DNA from 4 places in the Mammaliicoccus sp. D-M19 genome. Region 1 is predicted to be linked to each of the others. Evidence: riboswitches for the same ligand, from Rfam matches in the RefSeq annotation. Region 1 holds a riboswitch; each other region holds the start of a gene.

The links. Region 1 has a riboswitch for S-adenosylmethionine ahead of LQ675_RS02925 (methionine ABC transporter ATP-binding protein). Riboswitches for the same ligand answer to the same signal wherever they lie in the genome.
Region 2: another riboswitch for S-adenosylmethionine. It lies ahead of LQ675_RS13910 (MetQ/NlpA family ABC transporter substrate-binding protein); the one in region 1 lies ahead of LQ675_RS02925 (methionine ABC transporter ATP-binding protein).
Region 3: another riboswitch for S-adenosylmethionine. It lies ahead of metK (methionine adenosyltransferase); the one in region 1 lies ahead of LQ675_RS02925 (methionine ABC transporter ATP-binding protein).
Region 4: another riboswitch for S-adenosylmethionine. It lies ahead of metX (homoserine O-acetyltransferase MetX); the one in region 1 lies ahead of LQ675_RS02925 (methionine ABC transporter ATP-binding protein).

Annotation. Positions count from the first base shown of each region.
Region 1 covers NZ_JAJNHW010000001.1:575,020-577,227, forward strand. Annotated here, with positions in the region: gene LQ675_RS02925 (methionine ABC transporter ATP-binding protein) at 1-858, opposite strand, end outside; SAM riboswitch class I at 935-1,041, opposite strand; gene LQ675_RS02930 (thioredoxin family protein) at 1,071-1,394, opposite strand; gene LQ675_RS02935 (toprim domain-containing protein) at 1,351-1,755, opposite strand; gene gcvH (glycine cleavage system protein GcvH) at 1,859-2,208, opposite strand, start outside.
Region 2 covers NZ_JAJNHW010000010.1:73,623-75,830, reverse strand. Annotated here, with positions in the region: gene LQ675_RS13910 (MetQ/NlpA family ABC transporter substrate-binding protein) at 44-862, opposite strand; SAM riboswitch class I at 945-1,050, opposite strand; gene LQ675_RS13905 (MerR family transcriptional regulator) at 1,567-2,208, opposite strand, start outside.
Region 3 covers NZ_JAJNHW010000002.1:108,141-110,348, forward strand. Annotated here, with positions in the region: gene pckA (phosphoenolpyruvate carboxykinase (ATP)) at 1-569, opposite strand, end outside; SAM riboswitch class I at 752-863, shown strand; gene metK (methionine adenosyltransferase) at 967-2,160, shown strand.
Region 4 covers NZ_JAJNHW010000009.1:67,616-69,823, forward strand. Annotated here, with positions in the region: gene LQ675_RS13250 (AzlC family ABC transporter permease) at 115-759, shown strand; gene LQ675_RS13255 (AzlD domain-containing protein) at 756-1,082, shown strand; SAM riboswitch class I at 1,149-1,250, shown strand; gene metX (homoserine O-acetyltransferase MetX) at 1,322-2,208, shown strand, end outside.

The DNA.
Region 1 (2,208 bases):
TTTTATAATTTTCGCTAACACTGGATCAGAACTTGTTCCACCAACGAAGTTTAATTTCCAAATTTCACCATTTGATTGTTCTTTCTTAAAGTCATGTAAAGTTCTTTGTAAATCATCTGCTTTAAGATCATCTTTAACGAATCGTTGTGTAACATAAGTTTGAGGGTTATTAAATACGTTAATAACTTCTCCCTCTTCAACAAACTTACCGTTCTCCATGACTGCTACGTGGTCACAAATTTTTCTAATGACATGCATTTCATGTGTGATTAATATGATAGTTAAATCCAGTTCTTTATTAATATCTACTAATAAATCTAATATTTCATCAGTAGTTTGCGGATCGAGTGCACTTGTTGCTTCGTCACATAATAAGACATGTGGATCATTAGCTAGTGCACGGGCAATACCAACTCTTTGTTTTTGCCCTCCTGATAATTGTGAAGGATATGCATTCTCGCGTCCTTCTAATCCAACTCTTTTAATGAGTGCCTTTGTTCTCTCATTAATTTCACTTTTAGATACACCAGCGATTTCTAATGGAAATGCGATGTTATCTTTAACTGTTCTAGACCAAAGTAAGTTGAAATGTTGGAAAATCATGCTTACTTTTTGTCTTTTTAATCTGAGGTCTTGCTTTGATAATTGACCGATATTCGCACCGTCTACAATTACTTCTCCCTCAGTTGGTGTTTCTAGGCCATTAAACATACGTATAAGCGTACTTTTACCTGCACCAGAAAAACCAATTACACCATATATACTTCCTTTATCTATGTTTAAGTCAACATGGTCAACAGCTGTTATGTTACCTTTTTTTGTTTTGAAAGTTTTAACAACTTTATTTAATTCGATCAAATCTGCTGCCTCCTAATCTCTAAATTAAAAACGCCTCACTCTTTAAAATAAGAGAAAGGCGTCAAAAATTGTCTTTCTCTCATCTCCAAAAGTTAACACTTTTTGTGAATTGGCACCATTTCATATTTATATGACGGTTGCCGGGCTTCAAAGGGCACATCCCTCCACCACTCTTGATAAGAGTTATTACGTATTTAATTAAATTCATACTATCATGATAAGTTTTTATCGTCAATAACTTTTTGAATATTCTCTACAATATACGGAACAGACTGAAAGGCATAAATGCGACGGATAACTTGATCTTTATGCATGATAAAAAGTACGGGTACTGACATGATTTCAAATTCTTTACAGAATTCTGGGTAAAAATTCAAGTCACACTTATTAATAGGTAATTGTGTCACTTGGTTTGCAATATCTAACATGCGTTCTGATATTTTGCACGTTCCACATGTTGGCGTATATCCAAATAATAAATGGATATCTTTATCAAAATGCTTGTATATATCGTTCAATATTTCTGTGTGTTTCATGGTAACGATACTTCCCTTTCAATACAAAATCATTCTTAACAATAAATCCATGATAGTTTAACACATTCGCTAAATATTGTCTTGGACAGCGCGCTACTTCAGAAAATGTAGAATCTATATAAATATGCTGACTTTCACTTGCATATTTCTTAAACCATTTTCTAATTTTCTTACCTTCTTTATCTTGATCTACTAAGACATATACTTGAGAACCATATATCTCTTCAAGTAGCTCATCCATTTTTTCGACACCCATCGTTCCATGGGTACAAATGATATGAACATGATCATTTAATACTTCTTCCACTCGTTTTTTATCAGAAATACCTTCTACGATTATAATCTTTTTAATCATCGCCATGAATATCACCTTCTACAAATGAGATAGTATTGCTGTTCAGTTTCATAATAAATATTTCAAAAAAACTCCATGACACATCAGTATCGTGGAGTTTAATGTTATGTTATTCACCTATCATTTCACTATAAGCGTCTGCATCTAATAATTCATCTAATTGAGCTTTATCAGATAGTTCAACTTTGACCATCCAAGCTTTATCATATGATGATTCATTAACAAACTCAGGGCTGTCTTCTAGTTCTTCGTTTACTTCAACGACTTTACCAGATAATGGTGCATATAGTTCAGAAACTGTTTTAACAGATTCTACACTACCGAATGAATCTCCACTAGTTAATTCGTCACCTTCTTCTGGCAACTCAACAAACACAATGTCCCCTAATTCTGATTGAGCAAAATCAGTAATACCGATAGTTACGATATCTCCATCTACTTTTACCCATTCATGTTCTT
Region 2 (2,208 bases), on a different contig from region 1:
AATATATAAAATTAAAACCCAGACATATGCCTGGGCTCATGTATTATTCTTTTTCATATGGAATAACATTATCACCATATTCATCTTTAATATATTTCTTCATTTCTTTAGACTGAAGTACTTTCAGAAGTTCTTGGAATTTCTTATCATTTTTATGACCTTCTTTTACAGCTAATATATTCGCAAATGGTGATGATTTATCTTCAATTGCTATCGAATCTTTTACTGGATTCAGTCCATTATCAATTGCATAGTTTGAATTCATAATCACTAAATCACCTTCACCACTGTTATATGTTTTAGGTAAAAATTCTGCACCTTGTTTGTTATTAAAGTTCAAATTCTTTTTATTTTCTATAATATCATCAAATTTAGCATCTTCAATTTTCACCTTTGGATCTATTTTGATCAATCCTTCATTAACAAAGAATGATAAAAATCTTCCTTCTTCTGCTGGGTTGTTAGACACATAAATTGTTGCGCCATCAGGTAAGTGTTTCAAATCTTTATGTTTTTTACTATAAACACCCATTGGCGTTGTGAAAACTTTTCCTACCTCTTCAATTTTATATCCATGTGTTGCTTTTTCAGCTTTTAAGTAAGGCACATGTTGAAATAGATTTGCATCGACATCACCTTTATCCAATAATTTGTTTGGCACTTTATAGTCATTTACTGTTTTAACTTCTAAGTCATAACCTTTTTCTTTCATTTTTTCCTTCGCATGTTCAACCACATCGCCATGCGGAGCCGGAGAAGCTGCTACCGTAATCTTTGTATTTTCACTTCCACTAGATTTCCCACACGCAGCTAATAATAAAATAATACCGATAAAACTAACGAACTTTACGAGTTTCTTCATATGTATACACGCCTCTTTCCAAAATAAAATTTAAAATAAAAAAACTTTCCCTAAAAAAATTAGAGAAAGTTAGATAAACCTCCTCTCATCTTCAAAAGTTTAGACAAACTTTATGTGAATTAGCACCTTTCCAAATAGAAGGTTGCTGGGCTTCATAGGGCACATCCCTCAGCCACTCTTGATAAGAGTCTTTTATTATTTTTATTAATCCTATCATCGTACTCAAGATTAGTCAATTTAAAATTTTACACCGGAGAATGAGGGGATGGTTTGGATGGCGGTGATAAGAGCATTAAGATATGTGAGTTTGGTGAAAGTTGTGGGTAATATAGGTATGAAGCCATGACTTAGTCCATCTCTTTGCTTTACTCAGAATTTAAGCCATGACTTGGACCATCTCTTGGCTTTATTCGGTACTTAAGCCATGACTTGGGCCATCTCTTGGCTTTATTCAGTACTTAAGCCACGACTTGGGCCATCTCTTGGCTTTACTCGGCACTTAAGCCATGACTTTCACCATCTCTTGGCTTTACTCGATACTTAAGCCATGACTTGGACCATCTCTTGGCTTTACTCGGCACTTAAGCCACGACTTTCACCATCTCTTGGCTTTACTCACCACTTAAGCCATGACTTCCTCATTTTTCTATACTTATCTCTCAAACCTTCTTTAACTACGCGACTCTATTAATCGAATTCTACTATTATTCATGTGTCTCGATACAAAAATTTTCTACATTACAATGTGGACATAATAGCTTTCTTGTTTGATAAGTATGATTAGATTTGAACCATTCTGAGAAAATCGGTTTAAATTCATTTTGGCAATTTGGACATAAGTAACTTACAACAGCATAATATTTTTTAACGGCAAATGCTGCATACAATAGTACGAACGGATAAACGATGATAACTGGCTTCCATTTTTTCTTTGTTATCGCCATGGCAATGCTTGTATATTGGCCAATACCGACAATCATAGATACAAACATAAATTTACTTCTAAATTTTTTCATTAGTTGATGCTTTTTAGATTTATTTTTTAAATTCAAGATATTAGATACTGGATATTCGCTTTCTTCACTTATATTCTTTTTAATAAACTGAATTTGTTTCAATTGGTCACTTTCGTTTCGAATATTTTCCTCTAGCTCAATGATTTTTTCACTTAACAGTACATTGAGTGTGTTGATAGACTCATTTGATTTCAACAAAGCTTTAATTTCTTTCAAAGAAAAATTCATATCTTTCAAAATCAACACAATCTTTAATTGATTCAAATCCGCTTCTGTATATAATCTTCTATTATTTTCTGATGTTTCACTTGGACTGACAATTCCTTTCTT
Region 3 (2,208 bases), on a different contig from region 1:
ATTAGTATGACACGGTGTTTGAACGAAGTTATAATGAATGTCTCAGAATTTGTACCGTCTTTTTCTGGATCAGCTTTAAATCCTGGTGCACTAATAACAGTGAAATTAGGGCTGATATTAAGTGCTTCTTCTTTAGTTTCTGGGCGGATAAACATGTTCTGTGCAAATAAATTATGCCAAGGCATTTCGTTAATCACGCGTAAATTTAATCGTGATGATTCATCTGCACCTGCATATCCATTAAAGACATAAAGTTGTGATTTTTGGTTTAAGTAGTCAATAACTTGATCATATAAATTTAAAAAGTTACTTTCTGAGATAGGTTGGTTGATTGTACCCCAATCAATATCTTGTTCAGTATCTTCCTCTTTAACGATAAATTTGTCTTTAGGAGAGCGACCTGTGTATTTACCAGTTTCCATTCTGATTGCGCCAGATTCTGTTAATACGCCTTCTCCTGCTTCTAGAATGTGATTGTACAATTCGGTTCTAGAAAGTTGCTGTAGTGTAGTGTCCTTCTTTAAAAGGTTTGAAAGTTCGATTGATTCGGTAATTGACTGTATTGCCATAAATGACGACCCCCATGTCTAATATTAGTGTTGTAAGCATTTTCATGGAATTAGTATAACACATTAAAATATATAGTCTATACTAATGAGTGAATTTGTTATAAAAAATTTTTGGAAATTTGAATGTGTTTCGTTCCATTGACATATTATGAAAACTTTAGTATTATCATTTCTGACGGATTCTCTTATCCTGAGTGGTGGAGGGACATGGACCCAATGAAACCCAGCAACCTCTTTCTAATGAAAGAAAGGTGCCAAACCGTTTGCAGACCAATATTGTCTGAACGATAAGAGCGAATGGACGAGTGTGCCTTCTCTCTATATCTTTATTGAGAGAGGGCACTTTTTATTTGCGCTGAGGAAGAGACCGTACAACTTTATTTAAAGGAGATTTTTTATGTCAAAGAATAGAAGACTCTTCACATCAGAATCAGTAACAGAAGGGCATCCAGATAAAATTGCGGACCAAATTTCCGATGCTATCCTGGATGAATTATTAAAAGGCGATCCTAAAGCAAGAGTCGCTTGTGAAACAACAGTAACAACTGGTATGGCTTTAATTGCAGGTGAAATTTCTACTTCAACATATGTAGATATCCCCAAAGTAGTTAGACAAACAGTAAAAGATATAGGATACACAAGAGCGAAGTATGGTTATGATTTCCAAACGATGGCGATTTTAACTGCTATTGATGAGCAATCACCAGATATTGCACAAGGTGTAGATTGCGCACTAGAAGATAGAGATGATTTATCAGATAGAGAAATAGAATCAATTGGTGCAGGTGACCAAGGTCTTATGTTTGGTTTTGCTACAAATGAAACGGAAACATACATGCCTTTACCAGGATATTTAGCTCACCAACTTGCGAAGAAATTAACAGATGTACGTAAAGACGGTACTTTAGAATATTTACGTCCAGATGGTAAGACACAAGTAACAGTTGAATATGACGAAAATGACAAACCAGTAAGAGTAGATACAATCGTTATTTCTTCACAACATCATGAAAAAATTGAATTAGAAAAAATTCAACAAGATATTAAAGATCATGTTATCTATCCAATCGTACCTAAAGAATTATTAGATGAAGAAACTAAATTCTTTATCAATCCAACAGGTAGATTTGTAATTGGTGGACCACAAGGAGATGCTGGATTAACAGGTAGAAAAATCATTGTAGATACATACGGTGGTTATGCAAGACACGGCGGAGGATGTTTCAGTGGTAAAGATCCTACTAAAGTAGATAGATCAGGTGCATACGCTGCTAGATATGTTGCTAAGAATATAGTAGCAAGTGGATTAGCAGATAAATGTGAAGTCCAATTAGCATATGCAATTGGAGTAGCACAACCAGTATCCATTTCAATAGATACTTTTGGTACAGGTAAAGTAGAAGAAACTGTATTAGTAGAAAAAATAAGAGAAGTATTTGATTTAAGACCAGCAGGCATTATTCAAATGTTGAATTTAAGACAACCAATCTACAAAAAGACAGCAGCATACGGTCACTTCGGTAGAACAGATGTTCAATTACCATGGGAACAATTAGATAAAGTAGATTTATTAAAAGACTTATTAAAATAAACAATTACGCTCTGTATAGAATCTTACGGGATTTATGCAGAGTTTTTA
Region 4 (2,208 bases), on a different contig from region 1:
TTAGACAAACGTTAGACTTACCTTTAACTGTAGATTGGAGGCATCGTTGTGACAAGTACGAGTATTACGAATAAAGGTTTGTTCCTTCAAGGTGTTAAAGATTGTATACCAACTATGCTTGGATACTTTAGTGTTGCATTAGCTTTTGGTATCGTCGGTATTTCATCTGGTTTATCTATTTTGGAAATTGCATTGTTGTCTATTTTTGTCTATGCGGGTGCTGCTCAATTTATTATATGTGCGTTGGTCGCCATCCACTCCCCTATTTCAGCAATTCTATTGACGGTATTTTTTGTTAACTCAAGAATGTTTCTTCAAAGTTTGGCTTTAGTCCCAGCATTTAAAGGAAATGGTTTTTGGTCGAATATAGGAATAGGCACACTTGTAACGGATGAGTCATTCGGTGTTGCGATTACGAAATATGTGAAAGAGAAATCGCTCAATGCGACTTGGATGCATGGTTTAAATATTTCAGCTTATTTATTATGGATTGTCACATCTATTATTGGCGGTTTAGTCGGTAACTTAATACCTAAACCTGAAATGTTTGGCCTCGATTATGCTTTAACAGCGATGTTTATATTTTTATTAATTGCTCAGTTTGAAACGATACATAAAAGCAAAGTCTTAGTATATCTTTATTTAATATTATTAACGATTGTATGCATGCTTATTCTGACATTATTTATGCCAACTTATTTATCCATTATTGTGTCGACAATTATTGCTTCTGTCGTAGGGGTGGTGTTTGATAAATGAGTATATCGATGTATTTAATTTTAATTACGATAAGTTGTTTTGTTTTAACTTGGATTATCCGTGTTTCTCCATTTGTATTGTTATCAAAAGCGGACTTACCTGAAAGTGTGATCAAGTGGTTACAATATGTGCCGGTATGTCTCTTTACGGCATTAATACTAGAAGGCATGTTAAATCAAGAAGGCAATGCGGGGTTTACGTTAAATTTTGAGAGTATTATAGTCGCGATACCAACAATTCTAATAGCACTCATATTTAAAAGTTTAACGATTACAGTTATAGCTGGTATGTTTATTATGGCGATTGTGAGATTAGTCTTTTAATTTCATTCGTTAACTTATTGAAAGAAATGCTCATTTCTAGTATTCTTAATATAAATTACATAGCAAAGCTTATTCAGAGAAGTTGAGGGAATTGGCCCGACGACACTTCAGCAACCGGTCATAATAGATACGGTGCTACTACCAACGAGTATACTCGCATAATAAGGATGATGAGGACTTCTTACTTCTTTGACGAGTAAGAAGTCTTTCAATTTAAATAAGAGGGGGGTTTTAATGTGATTATTTCTCGAGAAACAGGCATAGTAGATCTTGGACATTTTGAAACAGAATCTGGTGAAGTGATTGATAACTTGAAACTTCAATATGAGTATGTGGGTTATAAAGGCCAGCCACTCGTTGTAGTTTGTCATGCGCTAACAGGCAACCATTTAACATATGGTGATGATGAGCATGCAGGTTGGTGGCGTGAAATTATAGATGGCGGTTACCTTTCAATTAATGATTATCAATTTATAACATTTAATGTAATTGGCAGTCCTTATGGATCAAGTTCAAGATTGAATACTCCAAATTTCCCGGAACATTTGACGATGAGAGATGTTGCGAAAGCAAACATATTAGGATTGAAACAATTTGGCTATGAAAAAATTGATGTATTAATTGGTGGCTCTTTAGGTGGTATGCAAACGTTAGAAATGCTTTATGACGGTTCGATTGAAGTGAAAAAAGCAGTCATATTAGCTGCTACAGAGAAGACTTCATCATATAGTAGAGCGTTTAATGAGATTGCAAGACAAGTCATTCATATGAACGGACAAGATGGTTTAAGCATCGCAAGACAACTTGGCTTTTTAACGTATCGTTCAAGTAAAGATTACGAATCAAGATTTTCTGCAGATGATGTTGTAAGCTACCAAAAATATCAAGGCAATAAATTTAAAGAAGTATTTAACAAAGACTGCTATTTAACATTGTTAGATGTTTTAGACAGTCACGACATATTTAGAGGACGAGATGATGTTGAGGAACGTCTACTTCAACTAGAAACGAAAGTATTAACATTAGGATTTGCGGATGATTTATTATATCCAGATGACCAAGTGAGAGCTTTAGGTCGATTCTTTAAGTATCATAGACATTTCTATGTGCCAGACAACGTGGGCCA